Regions from separate parts of the Paenibacillus xinjiangensis genome, predicted to be linked through region 1. Evidence: predicted binding sites of a transcription regulator. Region 1 holds the regulator's gene; the other holds the start of a gene.
What was found. Region 1 encodes NrdR, which represses ribonucleotide reductase genes. Its sites were predicted from a motif close to AACACNATATATNGTGTT; they were not measured.
Positions count from the first base shown of each region.

Region 2: AC6ESP_RS22720 (adenosylcobalamin-dependent ribonucleoside-diphosphate reductase) is a predicted target of NrdR. The motif match lies at 975-992, and genes of this name have one in related genera.

Region 1 is NZ_JCAALS010000001.1:189,010-204,652, reverse strand. Features, by position in the region: gene AC6ESP_RS00920 (stalk domain-containing protein) at 1-982, opposite strand, end outside; gene AC6ESP_RS00915 (helix-turn-helix domain-containing protein) at 1,455-1,724, shown strand; gene AC6ESP_RS00910 (helix-turn-helix domain-containing protein) at 1,898-2,593, shown strand; gene AC6ESP_RS00905 (hypothetical protein) at 2,635-2,931, opposite strand; gene AC6ESP_RS00900 (hypothetical protein) at 3,020-3,298, opposite strand; gene AC6ESP_RS00895 (hypothetical protein) at 3,403-4,269, opposite strand; tRNA gene AC6ESP_RS00890 (tRNA-Ala) at 4,361-4,436, opposite strand; gene AC6ESP_RS00885 (winged helix-turn-helix transcriptional regulator) at 5,149-5,502, opposite strand; gene hxlB (6-phospho-3-hexuloisomerase) at 5,558-6,118, opposite strand; gene hxlA (3-hexulose-6-phosphate synthase) at 6,127-6,759, opposite strand; gene nrdR (transcriptional regulator NrdR) at 6,980-7,456, opposite strand; gene AC6ESP_RS00865 (alpha/beta-type small acid-soluble spore protein) at 7,567-7,779, shown strand; gene AC6ESP_RS00860 (lytic transglycosylase domain-containing protein) at 7,873-8,439, opposite strand; gene coaE (dephospho-CoA kinase) at 8,436-9,032, opposite strand; gene AC6ESP_RS00850 (MntP/YtaF family protein) at 9,054-9,764, opposite strand; gene mutM (DNA-formamidopyrimidine glycosylase) at 9,944-10,801, opposite strand; gene polA (DNA polymerase I) at 10,850-13,531, opposite strand; gene AC6ESP_RS00835 (hypothetical protein) at 13,583-13,768, opposite strand; gene AC6ESP_RS00830 (EAL domain-containing protein) at 13,731-14,924, opposite strand; gene AC6ESP_RS00825 (GGDEF domain-containing protein) at 14,960-15,643, opposite strand, start outside.
Region 2 is NZ_JCAALS010000026.1:59,835-65,245, forward strand. Features, by position in the region: gene AC6ESP_RS22715 (DEAD/DEAH box helicase) at 1-778, opposite strand, end outside; gene AC6ESP_RS22720 (adenosylcobalamin-dependent ribonucleoside-diphosphate reductase) at 1,067-3,673, shown strand; gene AC6ESP_RS22725 (hypothetical protein) at 3,790-4,071, shown strand; gene AC6ESP_RS22730 (dehydrogenase E1 component subunit alpha/beta) at 4,600-5,411, shown strand, end outside.

The sequences.
Region 1 (15,643 bases):
TGGCATGACCTGGGTTGGCTATGATTGCAGTGCTGTAACCTGCCGCATCGAAAACTGCTGATATTACCTGTGCGTCACTGTCACAATCGCTTATCAGATTTACAAGGGCATCATATGCACTGCGGGGACTGCTCCCTCTTGGTGCATCGGCTTTATTTGTTAACTTATAAGCAACTTGAGACAATTTGTATACATCTTCTGCTGTTTTAGAACTTACACCGTTATTTATCATCTCACCAAAAACAACCTCAGCTGCTTTTAAACCCCTGTGATTTTCAGATCTTTCACCATCAAGGTAAGACTTGTAATGAACTCCCATCATGTCATTGTAGTCAGAAAGACTCTTATCTGCATACCCTGTCATCGCTTTGTCTACTAGTTCCATTACCTTATCGTACTGCGCTTGGCTTGTAGAACCATAATTATGCTTACCGTACTCTACCTTGATGCCAGAAACTTGACCTGAGCCTTGATCTACTTGACCTCCACCAGCTTTAACACTAGTAATTACCGCTGTGTTTGTACTTGCTTGCCACTCAACTTTTGCACCAAGTGCCTCTGCAACGAAACGCAATGGAACCATCGTTGAACCGTTGATGACCTCCGCTTTAGCCGTTAGAGTGACGATCTTGCCGTTGACATAAGCAACAGACTCACCAACCGTCAACTTGACTACAATGTCGCCTTTTGTGGCAGTTACCGAGTGAGTGCTTTCGCTCCACAAAACCTCAGCACCCAGAGCTTCAAAGATACCCCTGAGCGGCACGAGAGTGCTGCCAGCCTTTATAACCGCAGACTGAGGGAACTCCTGAACCTTTCCGTCAATCACTACGGTAACCAGCCTGTACAGCTGTGTGGCAGACTGAACCTGCGCTGCGCCAGTTTGACCTTGTGCGGCGACTGTACCGCCTGTAGCCAACATAGACACGACTAGAGCCGCGCTGAGGGCTGCAGAAACCTTCTTCCTCTTGTGGATGACCATGAACATACCTTCGATAAATTTTTCTGTGGTGAGCGGCGAGAGACTACTGTGAGCCGAGCAGATAGGTGGGCGAGATAAGAGGGATAATCTGACCTAAACCGTGTAGTGTCCACTTGTCCAGCTCAATCTCCCTGTTGAACTATCATCGTTTTTTCCCAGACTCCATTATCTCTATGTCGTTTATCCCTCGGCGACTCCCAAATTACTTGATGTTTCTTGTAGTTTCTAAGAAAACTCCCCTATAGCCATCACCAGTTATAAAACCAAACTCGGCATAATTTCGTAGGCATCAATGGCATCGGGTGGTTTATAACTGTTTAGATAGGTTTCTCAAGCCAATACGTAGGTTTTCACCAACACAGAACGCATGTTCTATTTTAATAAATATACATTTATTCCCTTTTTGTTGGGTACTCGATCTGGTGTTTATATTATAGCGTACTGACAATGGTTGTAAAAGGAGTTTTCTCTCTTGAATGACCATTCCTTGATCATAAAACAAGTCATTGGCAAAACCATTAAAGCTATTCGCATTAAGCAGGGATTAAGTCAGGAGGATCTTGCAGGGTTATGCAATGGTGACCGAGCGTACATATCTCTTATAGAAGTCGGCAAAAACGAACCATCTGTCAGCAAGATCTTCGAACTTTGTGAAGTACTCCAAATAAAGCCTTCATCCTTTTTCAAAATTATCGAAGCCGAGTACGAGAAACTCAAAGGCTCAAGTATTGATAGTGATTAAGCCTTAGAAGCTACCAGACAGTCGCTGGTAGCTCTATTTGTTTAATTTTACCTTAGGTTTGTCGATATTTCAGTTGACTATGAGTAAAACAGATTGATTTGACCTACAACTTTAGTCCCAAAATACCGATATTTCTTTATAAAGGAATTGGTTATGTTTGGGAGGGTCTTAGCGTGGATATACGTGTGGAGTTTGGACAACGATGCAGGGAATTAAGGGCTCGGTCGGGCATCGGTCAAGAAATGCTATCCAATCGAGCTGGGCTTGATCGGAGCTACGTCAGCTCGTTAGAATCAGGAAATCGAAACATTAGCATTATGAATATTCAAAAGATTGCTGCTGCACTTAATATCTCCATTGAATACATGTTCTCAAGTGAACGATTTTCGGCTACCCTTGCGTATCAACAGAGGGACTTCACAGAACCGTTTCTCAAGCGGTTTCAATATCATGTCGATCCTGAGACTAGCGTATTGGCTTTTTCCGTGAAAGGTCTTCTGACCCCTGAAAATGTTGAATACATGGATAGAACCTTGATCGGAATTTGCAACGGTTTTGGTATCGGGGAATTGAACGTACTCGTGGATCACCGCGACATGCTAGCCGCCGATGGGGAACCTGTAGTATATTCACCAGAAGTTGCTGAGAAAGCAGTTGCGTTTCAGCAGAAACTCTTAAGGTCAACTAAAAAAGTCGCCGTCCTATGCAACTCTGAGTTTATGGTGCATAACCTTCGGCATGTAACAAAAGAGAGCGGCATTTATGATCATTCCAATCCGCTGTTTGGGAAAGACAAAGACATGGTACAGCAAGCCTATGAACTTCTCGGCATTAACGGAAATGATCTAATTAAAGAGAAGAAGCATTAGAGCCGCCAAGGATTAACTGGCGGCTCCATTCGGTGTTTGAGTCAATTCTTGACGTTGAGGTTGTTCAGAAGATGCTTCCAAATGGAAAGTCCATCTTCAACCCCTGAATAATACATCGATTCTTTTTCAAGTGTGTTACGATGGTTTAAGACTTCTTCCCATTCAAGGATAAGTTGATACAACTGCGGATCTAACTTGACTTTCAACTGCTTCTCCAGTTCAATTTGCCTAAGCCGTAACGGTTGAATCTCAGGTGATTTCCCAGCTACTCTAGCCTGTTCAATAAAGCGCAAATCAAATGCTGGTTTGAACCATTCTGGTAACGAGTGTAGCTCCAAAATAAAATCCCCTTCCAAGGTAAAAGTTCGTTGATCTTACCGTAGAAGGGGATTGTTTTCAATATGCAGTTTTGGTTAACAATCTTTGTCACGAGACATGTTCGATTTTTTGCGATGCTTCTAATTGCTCGATAAGAGCATGCCTTGCCGACCGTAAGCTCTGAATTTCTTTGATGATTTCGCGCCGCCGAGCTATTGTAGTAATTGCTTTGCCATGTTCAAGGGCAAGCTTGCAATGGAGTCTTGCCATTTCTAATAATTGCGCAGATGTCGCATCGTCCACCACTAGTCCGATCAAGGAATAGCGATTTTGTGTTGCGGGTTTAACGGCGGGCTTCGAAGCTGTCATTACGGTCGTAGCGTTCATGAATAAAATCCTCCAAGTCATCAAGTTTTGTTGATGTTAACTTGGACAGGAGGATTCAGCAAGTGTCAGAGTTAGTTGAATGAGCGATCGATTTCCTTCAAAATCTAGTCGTTACGAAGATTAATATCGTATTGTCTATACTTGTAGGAGTTGCTTCGCTTAACCTTATCAGGATCTTTTTTCATTTGTTCCACAATTATTTCCTTCTGCTTTTCTGAGATCTCATGGTTCGAGTATTCCTTCATATATTCCATAACCTCACCCATTAATGGGCTTTTGACATACTGAGGGGAAATCATACTACCCTTACTGGAATTAATTAAAGTATTTTCCCACTCATCCTCATTGCTCATTTTGACAATGGTACAGATTAATATCCCCGCAAGATTCGAGTAAATATAATATCCCTCTCCATATCCGTAAGTTATATAAGTGTATCCATATGAGCTCGTTCTAAAAAACACATGAGGATTGTGAGAGGTGATTTCATCAGTTGTACTTTCAATTGTATCAAAGAAGAAAATATGGTTTTCGATTTCACCAATATCATTTCTTTTTCCGAGTAAAAAGTCCTTAAGGATTCTTTCTGCTGCTATTATTTTCTCAAGTGCATATACAGGAATGTCCCCATTACTAACAAAATCAAGTATGTCTAAATAAAGGTTCCTCCAATTTACCGAGCTCACAAAATAATTCAGCCAACTATCATATTCAAAGTCCGTAACTGAACTGTTTTGGAAAGGATGGAACACCTTATTTGCAAAGGCAGTTTCATTCTTAGAAAATATGTCCTCACATTCACCACACAATAAAGGACGTTTTTCGCCGTCCTGTATTCTTCTGTTTACGTTCGAGGTACTTCGCATATAGCCTGTTGCTGAGTTCTTTAGAATATACCTGAAAACGAATTTGGAAATAATATGGCTATTTTCAAGTTCAGCTTCTTTATCACATAAAGCACACTTCGGCATACATATTCTCCATTCTCATAATCAACACTTGTCTGAGTGATCAAAAACAAATATAAAAAAAACGGCATCTCTGCCGTTCTGAAGGTAAGGTTGGTGGAGACTAGCGGGATCGAACCGCTGACCTCTTGCATGCCATGCAAGCGCTCTCCCAGCTGAGCTAAGCCCCCACGATAAATCAACTTGCAATTTCTATGGTAGTGTAACCACCCATACTTGGACTCCCAGCTGAGCTAAGGCCCCGTATGTACAAACTGCAACAAAATTGATAGTAGCATATTGTCTTAAATGTTGTCAATGCGACAACTAGAAAAAAATATTTTTTAACTCTCCTTCACAACCTAGACTGCAGCCACCTTACAGGTACGCCGCTCCGCATCTCGAGAGCTATCAACTCCCCCTATCATCGGGAAGGCGACAACATGCGGTTGTATCCTAAATAGAATCCTTAAATAGTCATAGCAAAGAATGCGAATGTGCATTTATTTACCTAGTCTTTAGCCAATTAGGAAGGTATACAAGCCATAATGCAGTTATTAAATCTGATTGCTTCTATTAGAAGAAATGACCTATGAATATAATGTAAAATCGCAGGTCTTTCTGCTCACAGGCGTATCACGACAATAAAGAATGCACTTTCGCAGATCATTCTTGTCACCCTCACTGCGCTCGATGCTTAGCCAGCCAAATTATCGTGGTCGAGCCTCTTTCACACTACCCCACAACATAAATACCTCACGAACCAATCAGCTATCAACGACGACCCTATAATGTAAAAAACAGTACAGGATAGCCGGGACTGGAACAACCCTGCAAATTCCTATACTGCTTTTTTCCTGACCTGATTCACTCATTCACTTACTCTCGTCACTAGCTAAACTGCTACTTCCAGACAACCTCTTCGCCATAATTTTTGCCCCAATCGTACATGAGGCGAAGAACAGGCATGAGGCTCACGCCATAATCGGTCAATGAATATTCGACGCGAGGAGGTACCTCAGCGTATACTTTGCGCGCGACGAGCAGATCCTCTTCGAGCTCACGCAGCTGATTCGTCAGCATCTTCTGGGTAATATGGGGAATCATCTTCTTCAGCTCGCTGAACCGCTTCGTTCCTTCCAAGCCGAGATGCCACAATATAATAAGCTTCCATTTGCCGCCGATCACCGCAAGTGTCAGTTCCTTCTCGCAATTGATTTCCCGCAGATTAATTCTTTCCTTCAGTTCTTGTGCCATCTTAAGACTTCCCCCTTCCTTACCTAGTATACATGACGAACCATGCGACTTCTATCTATTCGAGATTAGCATGACTGCCGTACATCGTTCCCGAATTCAAGCCCTTCATCTCCATCAGCCGTAGAATGACTGCATCATAGAACAGCAGCAGACCCTGCTCGAACAAGGAAGCCATCGGCTGTATCGTCCCGCGAACCCCGTCATTCACTTCTTTCGGCGAAGCCGGCAACTCAATAGTAATATCTGCAGCCTGTCCAAGTGTGGAGTCCGGCTTCGTCGTTACGACGGCCACCGTGCCTCCTTCAAGCTTCGACGCCTTAGCAGCCATCGCAATCAGGCTTCCCGTCTCACCCGAGCCAGAGCCCAAGATAAGAACATCTCCTGCCCCATATCCTGGTGTAACGGTCTCGCCTATCACATAGGCATTGAACCCCATATGCATCAGACGCATGGCAAAAGCCTTGCCCATCAGCCCCGAGCGTCCAGCACCCGCTACGAATATCTGCTTCGCTTCCACAATCGCATTCGCTAACTGTTCAGCCGCTTCGTCTGGAACAGCCTGCAATAGCTGCTCCAGCTCACTTAGAATCGTACTTGCGAATTGTTTCGTCCACATCGCTTCGATTAACCCAATTTAATCAGACGCTGCATAGCTGCTGCAACTGCTGGTTTATCTTCTACACCTGTAATGCCGCCGCCTACGATAACGAGATCAGGACTGGCTTTGATTACTTCTTCCAATGTATCCAGCTTGATACCACCAGCTACTGCTGTTTTGGCATTAGTCACAACGCGTTTTATCGCAGCAAGCTCTTCGAAGGAGTTTTTGCCTGAAGCTTGATGATCGTAACCGGAATGTACACAAATGTAATCTACGCCGAGCGCATCGATTTCTTTGGCGCGTGCTTCAATGTCTTTCACATTAATCATGTCGACCATGACCTTCTTACCTTGCTTCGCTGCTTCTGCAACTGCACCGCTAATGGTGGAATCGTCTGCAACGCCTAGGATCGTAATAATGTCTGCACCCGCTTCCGAAGCCTTCATCACTTCATAACCGCCAGCATCCATAACTTTAAGGTCAGCAAGCACCTCCAAGGCAGGGAAAGCTTCTTTGATCGCTTTTACAGCATGCAGGCCTTCGTTAATGATGATAGGCGTACCAATCTCAACGATATCGATGAAGGACTCGACTTCTTTCACCAATACGATTGCTTCTTCAATGTTCACGAGGTCTAGTGCTAATTGTAATTTCATTTATAATATCTCTCCTTGTAATTGTATTATACCGCTGCCCTTATTCTAGGCTCCTCCTTTCCAAATAGGAAGTACGCACTTGAAAGTGGTGTAGTTACTCATAGGATACTATTGTGTGGGGCAAGGGATTTCAGCGTAATGCTTCATCACAAAAAAGGATACCCAGCAGCCATCGAGATGACTGAGGATACCCTCCATTGTGAACCTATAGCTCATGCTATTAGTTTCCTCCGCCATTAAGCGGATGCTTGGACAACAGACTGTTCAGCTCTTTCATGAACATGTCGATATCCTTGAACTGCCGATAGACCGAAGCGAATCGCACATAAGCGACTTCATCAACCGGATACAGCTGTCCCATGACGATCTCGCCAATATCTCGGCTTTCTACCTCAGCAAGAGCTGTCGTACGAAGCTCCTTCTCTACCTCAGACACGATAACTTCCAATCGTTCTACCGGGACAGGACGCTTCTCACAGGCTCTGATCAATCCGCGAAGAATTTTATCACGGCTGAACTCCTCGCGGCTGCCGTCTTTTTTAATAACAATTAGCGGTGTCTCTTCAATCATCTCGAAGGTGGTGAAGCGCCGACTGCACTTTTCACACTCACGCCGTCTGCGAATCGATTTGTTCTCATTGGCCGGACGAGAGTCCAGAACTTTCGTGCCTGCATAGTCGCAATATGGACATTTCATATTCTCACTTCCTTTCAGTACATGCTTTATATTTTTTCCAAAGGTTCCCTGTTATGAAGTTCGCAATTACGCACATAATACTGTTACCAACCGCAAGGAGGTGAACATCAATGAGCCAACGTAGCAGCAACCAATTGGTAGTACCGCAAGCAACTGCAGCACTCGACCAAATGAAATTCGAGGTTGCACAAGAGCTGGGTATTGCTATTCCACAAGACGGATATTACGGCAACTTTACAACTAAAGATGCTGGATCCATCGGTGGATACATTACTCGCCGTCTAGTGCAAATCGCTGAGCAATCTCTTGCCGGCAGCAAATAATTAATTCATCACATGTATAGAAAAGACAGAGGCTTTGGTTGTCCCGTCCTGAAGCGGCGGGCAACCAAGGCTTCTTCTATTTCATTTCCACCGTCAGAAGTTCGGATACAGCTCTTTGTACTTATTATAATAATAAACGACCCGTTGTACATAGTGCCTAGTTTCTCCATATGGGATATCATCGGTCGTATTAAGCGTGCCATCCCATTTGTTGGAATCCAGCCACTTGCGAACATTGCCTGGCCCTGCATTATAGGCTGCGATTGCCGCGATCTGATTCTGACCGAATTGCTTGTGCAGCGATTGCAAATACCAGGAGCCGACCTCGATACTGACGTCAGCGCGGCTTCGCAGAATGTCTTCTGACACTTCCTTAAATCCCGCTTGCTGAACGACCCACTTCGCGGTATCTGGCATAATTTGCATGAGGCCGAGTGCCCCTTTTTTGGATACCTTACCTGTCGTATAATTCGTTTCTGCTCGAATAATTGCTGCCACCAGATGCGGGTCAACGTCATAGTTCGAGGCGCTTGCACGTATATCCTCTTGATAGTGAATCGGGTACATCATACGTGCCAGCCAGCTTGAATTAAGAAATAATAATGCGATAAGTCCGATGAGTAAGAGCAGCAGCACTCTTTTTCTAAGAAGCCACCTCATGGCAGCCCCTGACTTTTCCAGAAGGCCTCGATCTGCTGCTTCGTCTCTTCCAGCGTACCGCTGTTGTCAATGACCCAGTCTGCTCTTGCTCTCTTGTGTTCAATACCCATCTGCAAAGCGATTCGACTTGCTGCTTCAGCCTCACTAATTGAATTGCGTATCTGCAATCGCTCCAGCTGCAGCTGCTCAGGCACATAGACAACCATAATGCCGTCATAGAGCGACTCCTGGTTAGTCTCGTAGAGCAGAGGCACATCCGCGACAATAAGCTTCTCGGGATGATCCGCAGCATAATGGCTAATACGCTCCTGCATGCGTTGTCGGACCGCTGGATGCAGAATGCTCTCTAAGTAAGCTAACAGCTCTTTATCCTTGAATACGATACTGCCAAGCGCTGAGCGTTTCAATGTTCCATCCGTATGTAATACAGCTTGTCCGAACTTAGAGGCAACAGCCTCCAAAGCGGGTTCACCGGGCATAACAACTTCTCTTGCGACCTGATCGGCATCGACCAGCAGGGCTCCGTGCTCCACAAGCATAGCAGCAACGGTGCTCTTGCCAGTCGCAATACCGCCGGTTAAACCGATCTTCATTAGCTTCACCTCGATCTCGATCTATAGCAGCTTTAATATCCCCATCACAATGAGCAGCAATCCTGGCAGTACCGATAAGGCCTGCATGCCCCTCCAATTCGAGAATCGGAAGCCGAACCGAATACCACTCAGTAGAAATAATGCGCTTGCCGCAGCAATGACTAACGCAGTCATCACGGAAGGCAGCCCTATCATCGCAGCGCCAATACCTGCGCCAAAGGCGTCGAAAGACAATGCCACGCCAAGCATTACGGCTTCAGAAGCCGATATCGTTCCTGATTTATCAACATCCGCCGCTTGCGGCGTCCGCAGTATTTGGATGACTAAGCCAAGCCGCTTCATCTCTACGATGACGATTAGCACAGGATGTGCTTTCTCAGCTGATGCCTGCTCTTGTCTATCGCTTGCCGGCAGAGGAGCAGATTCCTCTCCATCCGAATCAGCAGGTCCCCGGCTCTCACGACTTCTCCTAAGCTGCAGCAGCGCCCATCCTCCAATACCGACCAGCACGACTGCCCCAATCGATTTCGCAGCAAGCGGTGACAAATACCCTGTCATCCATGTACCTACCTGCATCGATAACCAGATGATCAATCCGGAGCAGCATGCAATAATGACGACCGATAGGAATGGAATTCGAATTCGCCGCAGCCCATAGGTCATCCCTACTCCGAAACCATCCATACTAACGGCAAGAGCAAGCACCAGCAAAGATGCCAAATGCGCGAACATGCCACGTTCCTCCCCGCATACCGAATGCTCTTAGCTGCAAGCCTCCATCGAGCTTAAGAAGCTTGAGACTAGTCATTCGCCTATTGTTCGTAACAACAACAGCATATGCGGAAGAAGGTTTACGGTGCATCTTAGGCTGCAGCAGGAAGGCTTATTCAGCAGGCTATCCTGCTCTGCGCCTAGGATTGAACAGTATTCTTGCTTACACGGGGAGCAGGCTGACAGCGTCTGCATATATGCGTACCTCTGCCGCCTACTACGAATTTCTCAATGGCATTACCACAGCTCGGACAAGGCTCATCCTTCTTCCCGTAGACGAGCAGCTGGTGCTGGAACATGCCCATCTCCCCTTGACCATTCACGTAAGATTTGATGGAAGAGCCCCCAGCTTGTACAGCCTTCTCAAGCGTTGAATGGATCGATTCGAATAATCTCTTCCACTCTGCTGGCTTCAGGGAGTCCGCTGTACGCTCAGGGTGAATTCCTGCTTGGAACAAAGCCTCATCTACATAAATATTGCCAAGCCCCACGATATATTCCTGATTCAGCAGCAGGGGCTTGATCTTGGTCGTGCGTTTGGCGAGCCTGCTGCGAAGCGTATCATAAGTAAATGCTGGATCAAGCGGTTCAATCCCCAGCTTATTCAGCGGGGGAAGCTCGAACTCCGTACCTGGCTCGAACAAATGCATCGTGCCGAATTGTCTTACATCCTTATATCTTAAGTCTGTTCCATCATCGAAATGAAACAGCACATGGGTATGAAGCTCAATCGGCTCCCTGCTGCCGAACACGCCATATCGGCCTTCCATCCTTAGATGAGATACGAGCACGAGACCGTCCAGGATGATTCGCAGAAACTTCCCGCGTCTTTCTACCGTTTGAATCGTTCTGCCAGCAAGTGCGTCAGCGAATTGCTCCGGCTCGGCCGGCCGCTGAATAATTCTCGGCAATCTTACGGTCACGGATTCAATCCGTTTCCCTGCGACTAGTTCGATTAATGTGCGTCTGACTGTTTCTACCTCTGGCAATTCAGGCATTTCTCTTCACCTCAACAACCATTATACCCGATTTAGCCCCCTAATGGGTCACTTCGCTTCATACCAATTGACACCGTAATTCACATCCGCCTTGAGCGGCACATCCAGCTTAAGTGCGCCTGCCATCACGCTTGGCACAAGCTCCTTCATCAGCTCCAGCTCATCCTCCGGCACCTCGAATACCAATTCATCGTGTACCTGGAGCAGCATCCGGCTCTTAAGCTTCCGCTCACGGAGCGTCTCATCCATTCTAACCATTGCGAGCTTAATAATATCAGCTGCGGTTCCTTGGATAGGTGTATTCATAGCTGTACGTTCAGCGAATGAACGAATGTTGAAGTTCGAGGCCTTAATCTCCGGCAAGTACCGTCTGCGCTCAAGCAAGGTCGTCACATAGCCGTCATTGCGTGCTTGCTGGACGATATCATCCATATACTTGCGTACACCCTTGAATACGTCAAAATACTGTTCAATAAATTGTCCGGCTTCTTTACGGGTAATGTTCAAGTTCTGTGACAAGCCGAAATCACTGATTCCGTATACGATTCCGAAGTTAACCGCCTTCGCAGAGCGGCGCATATTCGAATCCACTTGGTCCGCGGTTACGCCGAAGACGTCCATCGCTGTTTTCGTATGAATGTCCATATCGTTGATAAAAGCTTCCTTCAACCGGTCATCGCCTGAGATATGCGCGAGCACTCTCAGCTCGATCTGCGAATAGTCGGCTGCCAGAATGAACCAGCCCGGCTCGGATGGAACGAACGCCTTGCGAATTTTACGGCCTTCCTCCAGACGGATCGGAATGTTCTGCAGATTCGGGAACTGGCTGCTGAGCCGGCCGGTAGCTGCTATCGTCTGGCGGTAATACGTATGAATCTTGCCTGTGCTCCTCCGAATCTCTTTCAGCAGGCCTTCCACATAGGTCGATTGCAGCTTCGCCAGCGAGCGATAATGGAGAATAAGCGGCACAATCTCATGATAAGGCTCCAGCTTCTCCAGTACCTCTGCATCGGTGGAATAGCCGGTCTTCGTCTTTCTAATGATCGGCAGTCCGAGCTTATCGAACAGAATGTCGCCCAGCTGCTTCGGTGAATTAATATTGAACTCGATTCCCGCGTGCTTATAAATATCACTCATCGTAATCGCTAGATTACGTTCTAGCTCACTGCCGAGCTGCTCCAGCTCCGCCGATTCGACCTTAATGCCTTGCTGCTCCATCGCAGCAAGCACATGAGCAAGAGGCTGCTCCAACTCATAATAAAGCTCATTCATACCGCTTTTCTCCAGAGCTGCACGCTGCTCAACTACGATGCGGCGGACAGCATCCGCCTTCATTGCTAGATGACCGTACAGCCTGTCAGCATCCGGTACTTTGAACTTCGCCCCTTTGCCGTATACCGCATCATCTGATGCGACAGCAGGCTGACCATAACGGTCTGCCATACCGGTAAGCGATTGATTCGCCTCCGTCGGATCCAGCAAATACGCGGCAAGCTGCACGTCGAACTCTGCACCTTTCAGTACAATGCCTCTCCAGCCTAGAGCAAGCTCAGCCTTATGCGTGTCGAATCCGTACTTCGGCTTGTCCGCAGCAGCGAGCCAGCTGCGAAGCGGCTCCGTGAAGGGCTGCTTCAGCACCTCGAACGGAAGCACATACACCACGTCCTCCATTGCCGCTGCTAGTCCAAGAAGCTCGGCATGATGAGGGTTATCTCCGATGGCTTCGATGTACAGACCATGAGTGGCTTTATCATCCTGAAGCGCATCAACCATAGCTTGCAAGGAGGCTTCATCGTTATCCGATTGAATAGTAATCACATTCAGCTCTGCAGCAGGCTCGCCCGCCCCTGCTTCACCAGCCGTGCCCTCTGCGCTAAGATCAAGCCTTTCCATCAGCGACTTGAACTCCAGCTTACGGAACGCATCAGCAAGCTTCGCAGGCTCATAGCCGTCGTAGCGAATGTCGCTTGCTCCATGCTCAATTGGCACCTCACGATAGATCGTAGCCAGCTTTTTACTCATAATGGCGTCTTCTTTATGCTGCTCGACCTTCTCCTTTATCTTGCCCTTCAGGCTATCGGTATGAGCAAGAACTTCCTCGACAGAGCCGAATTCATGCAGCATCTTGAGCGCCGTCTTCTCTCCAACGCCCGGAATACCCGGGATATTGTCAGAAGCATCACCCATCAGCCCTTTGAGATCGATAATTTGAAGCGGTGTTAGGCCATATCTTTCTTGGATAGCTGCGGGGGAGAAATGCTCCACCTCACTAATGCCTTTGCGTGTAATCGCAATCGTGACATTAGCTGAAGCCAGCTGCAGCATATCCTTGTCGCCTGTTACCACAAGCGTCTCTACATTCTCCTCATCTGCGATTCGGGTCAATGTGCCGATAATATCATCCGCTTCGTAGCCAGACAGCTCGAACTGCGAAATCCCGAAGGCGCGAAGCAGATCCTTCATGATCGGGAATTGCTCGGACAGCTCGGATGGCGTTTTGGCACGCCCGCCTTTATATTCGGTATAGCCCTCATGGCGGAATGTGATTTTCCCTGCGTCGAATGCTACGAGCACATGAGTAGGCTTCTCGTCCTCGAGCAGCTTGAGCAGCATCGTTGTGAAGCCATATACGGCATTCGTATGTAATCCAGTTGAATTCGTCAGCGGCGGCATCGCGTAAAATGCCCTGTTAGCGATACTATTGCCATCAATTAATATCCACTTGTCCATTAAGACACCTCACCTAAACATTTCTACTGCTATCATACCACATGCGGCCCCTTACTCCGTAATGAGCAGCTTATTTGCTGTGAAATTCTCTAATCCCTGCACATTCGTCAACATTCTGATTCTATGCTCTTTGAAAATAAAACAAGCCTTCCCGAAGCCAGCTTGCTGCTCCTGAAAAGCTAAGTTCTTCCACCTGATATCATTGTGGGCTGCTGCCCAATTTGCCTGGCCTGCCAAGCAAGTAGCCTTGCGCCAGCCGCACGCCCATTTCTTGCACCCTACTCAGCTCATTAGCATTTTCGATGCCTTCGGCAATGAGCTCAATGCCCATTTTGTGAGCTAGCTGAATGAGGGTGCTAAGAATATGCTCCTTCATCTCATCCTCATCAATATTCTGAATGATCGAACGATCCACCTTGATGTAATCCGGTCGAAGCTCGACGATCGATTGCAGAGAGGAATAGCCAGCCCCCACATCGTCTATAGCGATCTGATACCCTTGCTTGCGATAATGCTCGAGCACCTTCTTGACCGCTCCGAAATCATGAATATAGCTGCGTTCCGTAATTTCAAATACAACATTATGAGGTGACAGATGCTGTCTCTCCAGCAGATTCAATGTCTGGCCTGGGGTGAAGCAGGGATCATTCATAATTTGAGCGGTCACATTAATGAACAGCTTCTGCCGCTCCTGCAGGCCAACGGAGCCGTCAATAGCCTTCTCACGCGCTAGTCGATCAAGAGAATAGACCATACCTTCCTGCTCAGCGAATTCAAAAAGCTCCATCGGCCCGTTGAACCAGGTATTATCCGTACAGCGTGTCAAAGCCTCGTAGCCGAACACGCTGCAGCTGTTGTGCTGAAGAGCCATAATGGGCTGATAGACGGGATGAATCAGCTGCTTATCGATTAGCTGCTCCAAGGCACGCAGCTTCATGCTTTTCTTCAACGCCCCATCCGTCTGACCATGAAGAATAGCCCGTTTCGACGCATCATATAAAGAATCAGCCCAATCGACGCTTGGCTCCATGATAGCTATACCCGCATGAATCCGAGCAATAGCTGCCTCTTCCAGTATTTCCTTCCGCAATTGGAGACTACTCTCCCACTTGGCTTGCTGTCTGCACACAAGCTCCAGCAGCCAATCTACCATCATTTCTTGAGGACCTTCCGGCAGGTCTACAACAAGAAATAGATCATCATGCATCCAATACCTCCTGGCAAGATAAGCGGATTCCTCCATCTCTGCCAGAACAACTTGCTCGGCGAAGCTCCTCCAATACGCTTGAAGGGCGTCTTGCTGCTGTGCCGGACTAGAGGACGAGGGAGTATAATGACAAGACAAATAGATGACCCCCTGACTCCCGCTCGACTGATCATCCATTCTGCTCATCTGTAAGGCCGCGCGTAGATGTCCGTATCCCACTTTCACATTCGTTCCTCTCCATGATGCGATGCTAGAATTGTTTCCATTACGTACACACTGCCTCTACGTGCCTTCGCCTGCTTCTTCAGCTTGGCCGAAAGGCTTGAGATTAGCTCAGGAGTAAGTGATGAACTATACTCACTGAGTATTAGCGACAACGATAGCGTTACGCCACTCTGCTCAATAATATTGCCATGTCGATCCTCTACTGCCCTTACATCAATCCCACCGTAGAAGTTCTTAACTCCCTGATCGAACCTCTCAATGAACTGTGAGCACAGCTGCTTGGCATAGGATACCTCCGTCACCAAGATGAAGTCATCGCCCCCAATATGGCCTATGAAGTCTCCAGGGGAGCCGCTGCGCTCCTTCTCCTCACGCAGAATATCTGCTAGAAAGCGGATTAAGCTATCACCCATACTGAACCCAAAGCAATCATTGAACCATTTGAAATAATCCAAATCCGCATAAATCACGGCGAATGCTCTCCCTAAGCGGATACGGCGCTGCAGCTCCAGCTGGATACCGACATTGCCCGGCAATCCAGTAAGGGGATTGGCTGCACGCGCAACCTCTGTCCGCAGCATCGTCATACACTCCAGAATCGACCGAATCGAGGCGGCTCCAATTAACCAATCATCCCGAGTGATGATGACAATATCGTAGAGCTGTGCAATATCCCTCGA
Region 2 (5,411 bases), on a different contig from region 1:
CGAAGTTGGCGGCAAATTCAGATTGACCACCTAGCTGGCCAGGCTTAAGCAGAGTGATGAGGTTATATAATTCGTCAAGGTCATTCTGAATGGGCGTTGCCGTCAGAAGCAGACAATATTTTTTACGGAGCTGGATGACGAACTGGTAGTTGGTTGTCTTCTTGTTCTTGAGCTTATGCGCTTCATCGATAATGACCATGTCGTAGTCGCTGCCGAGAATGATGTCCTTGTGGGGGTCGCGCTTGGCCGTATCAATAGAGGCGACGACAACATCGTACTGCCAAGTATGCTCCTTCTTCTGGGCGAATGCGGAAATACCAAACTTCTGATTCAGCTCCCGTACCCATTGAAGGACGAGGGAAGCGGGAACGAGAATAAGGGCGCGCTTCACTAGTCCACGGACCATATATTCTTTGAGTACAAGCCCAGCCTCAATTGTTTTGCCAAGCCCTACCTCATCTGCGAGAATAGCTCGGCCTCCCATCTCATGCAGCACCTTGCGTGCTGTACTAATCTGATGGGGCATTGGCTCAAGATCGGGAAGAGATCGCATGCACTGCAGCTGCTCGAAGCTCTCAATGCGCTTGGCCTGCTCAGCCTCCATAGAGAGCTGATAGAGGGTCCAATCGTCCCAAGGGCCATTCTTAGCCATACGGCTCTGCAGCTCCTCGAACCAGGAACGATCATGCTGCAGGTCGATGAGCGGGTGAAGCTTGCGCGCTGCGTTCGTTGTGCCCGCTGTGGACTCATTAGGCTGATTATTAGTAGTAGAGGACATTAGAGCAGCTCCTTTCGGGAGAAAAAGGGATAGTTGTCTATAGTATGGCCTTAACATGGAATATTAATAAGAAAGTGAATAAATAAACGACAGGACAAGCTAGCGCAAGCGTATAGGCGAATGGCTTGAGGAAATTGATGGATTAAGGCGAAAATGAGGGTGGAACCCAATATGTAGTATGGTGTAAATTAATTTATACACAATATATTGTGTCCTGGTCATATTATAGTAGATGAGGTTTAATGAAACCAGGAATCGTGGGAGAGCGATGGGAGGCTGTCAATACTTATGAAGATGACGACGAATAATCGGCTTGAAGGGTTAAGTGAGAAAATATTTTTGGATAGATACGCATGGAAAAACGCAGATACGAGCCAAGTGAAGGCAGGGGACATCGTGCTCGTGCTCACGAAGGATGATCCGAAGTTTCCGGCCAAAGAGGTCGGTGAAGTCATTGCCCGTGAAGGACAGCGGGTGAGTGTCAAGCTGCGAAGCGGCGATGAGATTACTGCTGATGTAGAGAAGCTGACGCTGACGATTGAGCAGACGCCTGAGGAAATGTGGGATCGCTTGGCGGGTGCTTTGGCTAACGCTGAGAAGAGTGAAGAGAATCGCGAAGTATGGACGGAGCGCTTTCGCTATATTCTCGATGACTGGAAGCTTGTGCCGGGAGGTCGGATAGCAGCAGGTGCGGGTGCAAGCGAAGAGCTGACCCTGTTTAATTGCTATGTTATACCTTCTCCGAAGGATAGCAGGGGTGGCATTATGACGACACTCGCCGAGATGACGGAAATTATGGCGCGCGGTGGCGGCGTGGGCATTAATCTATCCTCATTGCGTCCGCGGAGAGCTATTGTTGCTGGTGTGAACGGGAGCTCAAGCGGTGCTGTGTCTTGGGGCGGCTTGTTCAGCTATACGACTGGACTTATTGAGCAAGGAGGCAGCCGGCGCGGAGCTCTTATGCTCATGATGAATGACTGGCATCCGGATGTGTTGGATTTCATTACAGTTAAGCAGACGATGGGACAGGTTACAAATGCGAATCTGTCTGTATGCGTCAGCAATGCCTTCATGAAGGCGGTCAAGGAGGATCTCGATTGGGAGCTCGTATTCCCGGATACGAAGGACTCGGAATACGACGAGCTATGGACGGGTGATCTTGAGGCATGGAAGCAGCTCGGCAAGCGAGTGATCCCGTATAAAACAGTCCGTGCACGCGAAATCTGGCATACCATCATAGAATCTGCATGGAAATCTGCTGAGCCTGGCGTTGTGTTCATGGAGTATTACAACCAGATGTCGAACAGCTGGTATTTCAACCCGATCATTAGTACGAATCCGTGCGGCGAGCAAGGTCTTCCAGCATGGGGCGTATGCAATCTGTCTGCGATTAATCTGTCGAAGTTCTATGATGAAGTCAATCATGAGGTGAATTGGACGGAGCTGGCGCAAGTGACACGCTGGTCGGTACGATTCCTCGACAATGTCATTGATACGACGCCTTATCACTTCGAAGAGAATGAGAAGAATCAGAAGCGGGAGCGCCGGATTGGGCTTGGGACGATGGGGCTGGCTGAGCTGATGATCAAGCTGGGCATTCGCTATGGCAGCTCGGAATCGCTTGTGTTTCTAGATAAGCTGTACGGCTTCATGGCAAGGGAGGCCTATCTGGCATCCGCGGATATTGCTGCGGAGAAAGGCTCGTTCGAAGCGTTCGAAGCCGATAAGTTCCTACAGAGCGGCTTCATGCGCAATATGGTTGAAGCGTTCCCTGAAGTTGGTGATGCTGTGCTTGAGCAAGGCATCCGGAACGTAACTGTTCTCACGCAAGCGCCGACAGGCAGTACAGGTACGATGGTAGGTACATCAACGGGAATCGAGCCGTATTTCGCCTTCGAATATTTCCGTCAGAGCCGGCTAGGGTTCGATAAGCAGCTTGTGCCGATCGCACAGGAGTGGAAGGATGCCCATCCTGGAGAAGAGCTTCCTGATTATTTTGTCACATCGATGGGACTGTCCGCGAAGGATCATATCCGTGTGCAGGCCGCGATTCAGCGATGGGTAGACAGCTCAATCTCGAAGACGGCCAATGCACCGAATGATTTCACCGTGGAGGAGACGAAGGAGCTGTATGAGCTGGCCTTCGACCTAGGCTGCAAAGGCGTTACCATCTATCGGGACGGAAGCCGCGATGTTCAAGTCTTGTCGACCGGTAAGGAAGACAAGGAGGGCAGCAAGGTTGGAGTGGAATCGCAGGCAGCTGCGGCAGCTCAAGCTGATTCAGACGTGCAGGAAGTGAAACCTCCTGCCAAGGGCGAGAGTCTAGCATCGGCTGCTGCTCCTCAAGCAGCTCAAGTGCTGGATAAGGCGTATAAGAGTCGTCCACAAATACTGCGAGGGGCAACTTATAAGGTCAATACGCCATTCGGCATGGCTTATATTACCATCAATGATCTGAATGGTATACCGGGTGAAATATTCTTGAATGTAGGCAAGGCAGGCTCAGATGTATTCGCCATGGCAGAAGCGCTTGGCCGTGTATGCTCCTTGTTCTTACGCTATGGCGATCACGGCAACAAAGTGAAGCTGCTCATCAAGCACTTGAAGGGAATAGGTGGCTCCGGCGCTATCGGCTTCGGCGTGAATCGCGTGGAGTCGATTGCCGATGCGGTGGCGAAGGCACTAGAGATTCACATCGACAGCGGGAATGAACAAGCGGCAGCAGTAGAAACAAATGAATCAGGGATAACGAGTAATCAACAAGGCAGCCGAGTTCATCACGGACAGGTTGAAATAGGCTCCCTGGACCTGTGTCCTTCCTGCGGATCAGCTTCGCTGATTAATATTGAGGGCTGCAAGCAATGTAGTAATTGCGGGTATAGCAAGTGTAATTAAAGTTATTTTTGTATGCGAAGGTTGGAGGAATATATTGGGGGCCTGATATGGCTCCCTACACTTGTAGACGAATCTTAGAGAAGCTGAACGTAATAGGAAATAAGAACCAAATACATATGAAAAACTTCCAAACCTTATTAAATCATAAAAATATGATGGTTATGCGAATTAAATATATGTTAGAAAATAATTATTTGGAAAGTGACGAATTACTAACAGAATGTGTAAAAGTGAGAAATGATAGTTTTATATTACAGAACTTATTCATTAAATATAATGCTACTAAAGCTAATATTATAATAAATAAAATGATCAATTTAATAGATGAAATTACCATTTGCGAGAAAGAAGTACTAGGAAAAATGTTGGATTGTTTATACAAAAATAAGGAGCTGTAGCACCAAGAAGTGAACCTGGGCATTGGATGTCCTGCAACACAGAATCCCATACAAGTACAAGGCCAAGTGTTCACGTACTTGGCCTTTTAATTTAAAGGAAGATTGAAAAGATGAGATGAAATGATCTTGACGAACTCTGTATACGTGGATATAATCTTCGTAAATATCAGTTATTGAAGAAATTGGATTTATTACTAAATCTATATTATTGCAATAATTTTAACCTGAACACACATTTTAAAGTATGTTCCAAAAATTTAGCCGGTGTGATTCAGATCGAGGTTAGCGAGAAGTGCCTCGTAGTTTATAGCAAATTTAGAAAAGATCCTCGCATGTATCCCTTTCTTTTGTCCACTTATCCTACCGGTCATTTCTTGACCAACAATTCGAATATGCATTTCTGAACATGTTGCCTGATTCCCTCGATTCTTTTGTCCAGATTATAGACAGTGTACTATCACTTGATTGTGAAGAACGGGCTGCCCAGATCTATTTAACTGGAGATTATAGATTAGGAGAACAACAACAATGATAGATATAGCCTTTATGCAAGAAGCGATTTGTATTAGGCGTGTTGAAGAGAAGTTATTAGAGTTATTTTCTAATGGAAAGTTGAATGGAACCGTTCATACATGTGTTGGACAAGAGTTCTCAGGCATTGCATCTATCAGTCATATCAATGAGAATGACTATGTAATATCCAATCACCGATGTCATGGTCATTATATTTCATACACGAAGGATTGTAAGAGCCTGATTGGTGAATTAATGGGCAAGAAGATTGGTGCTTGTGGCGGAATTGGAGGAAGCCAGCATCTGCATAATAAAAGATTTTTCTCCAATGGCATTCAAGGTGGTATGGTACCGGTGGCTGCTGGATTAGCAATGGCAGAGAAATTGAATAAAACGAATAATATTATCATTGCATTTATAGGTGACGGTACACTAGGGGAAGGCGTATTGTATGAAACGATGAATATAATAGCCAAGTGGCGTCTACCTATGTTGTTGGTATGTGAAAACAATTATTATGCTCAATCCACATTACAAGTGACAAATCTTGCAGGCGATATAACCAATAGAGCTTTAAGTTTTGGAATTGAAACCTTTACAAGTGATATCTGGGATTTAGATACCCTTTTTGAGAATGCGAGTACTAGCATAGATTATGTGAGAAGCACTTCCATGCCAGCTTTTCATTTGGTGGATATGTATAGATTGAATCCACATTCTAAGGGCGATGATTACCGTGATGCCAGTGAGATAGAGAAATATTCCTTGCAGGATCCAATAAATATTTTTCGGAACAGAAACCCGCAATTGTACCAACGGATTGTAGA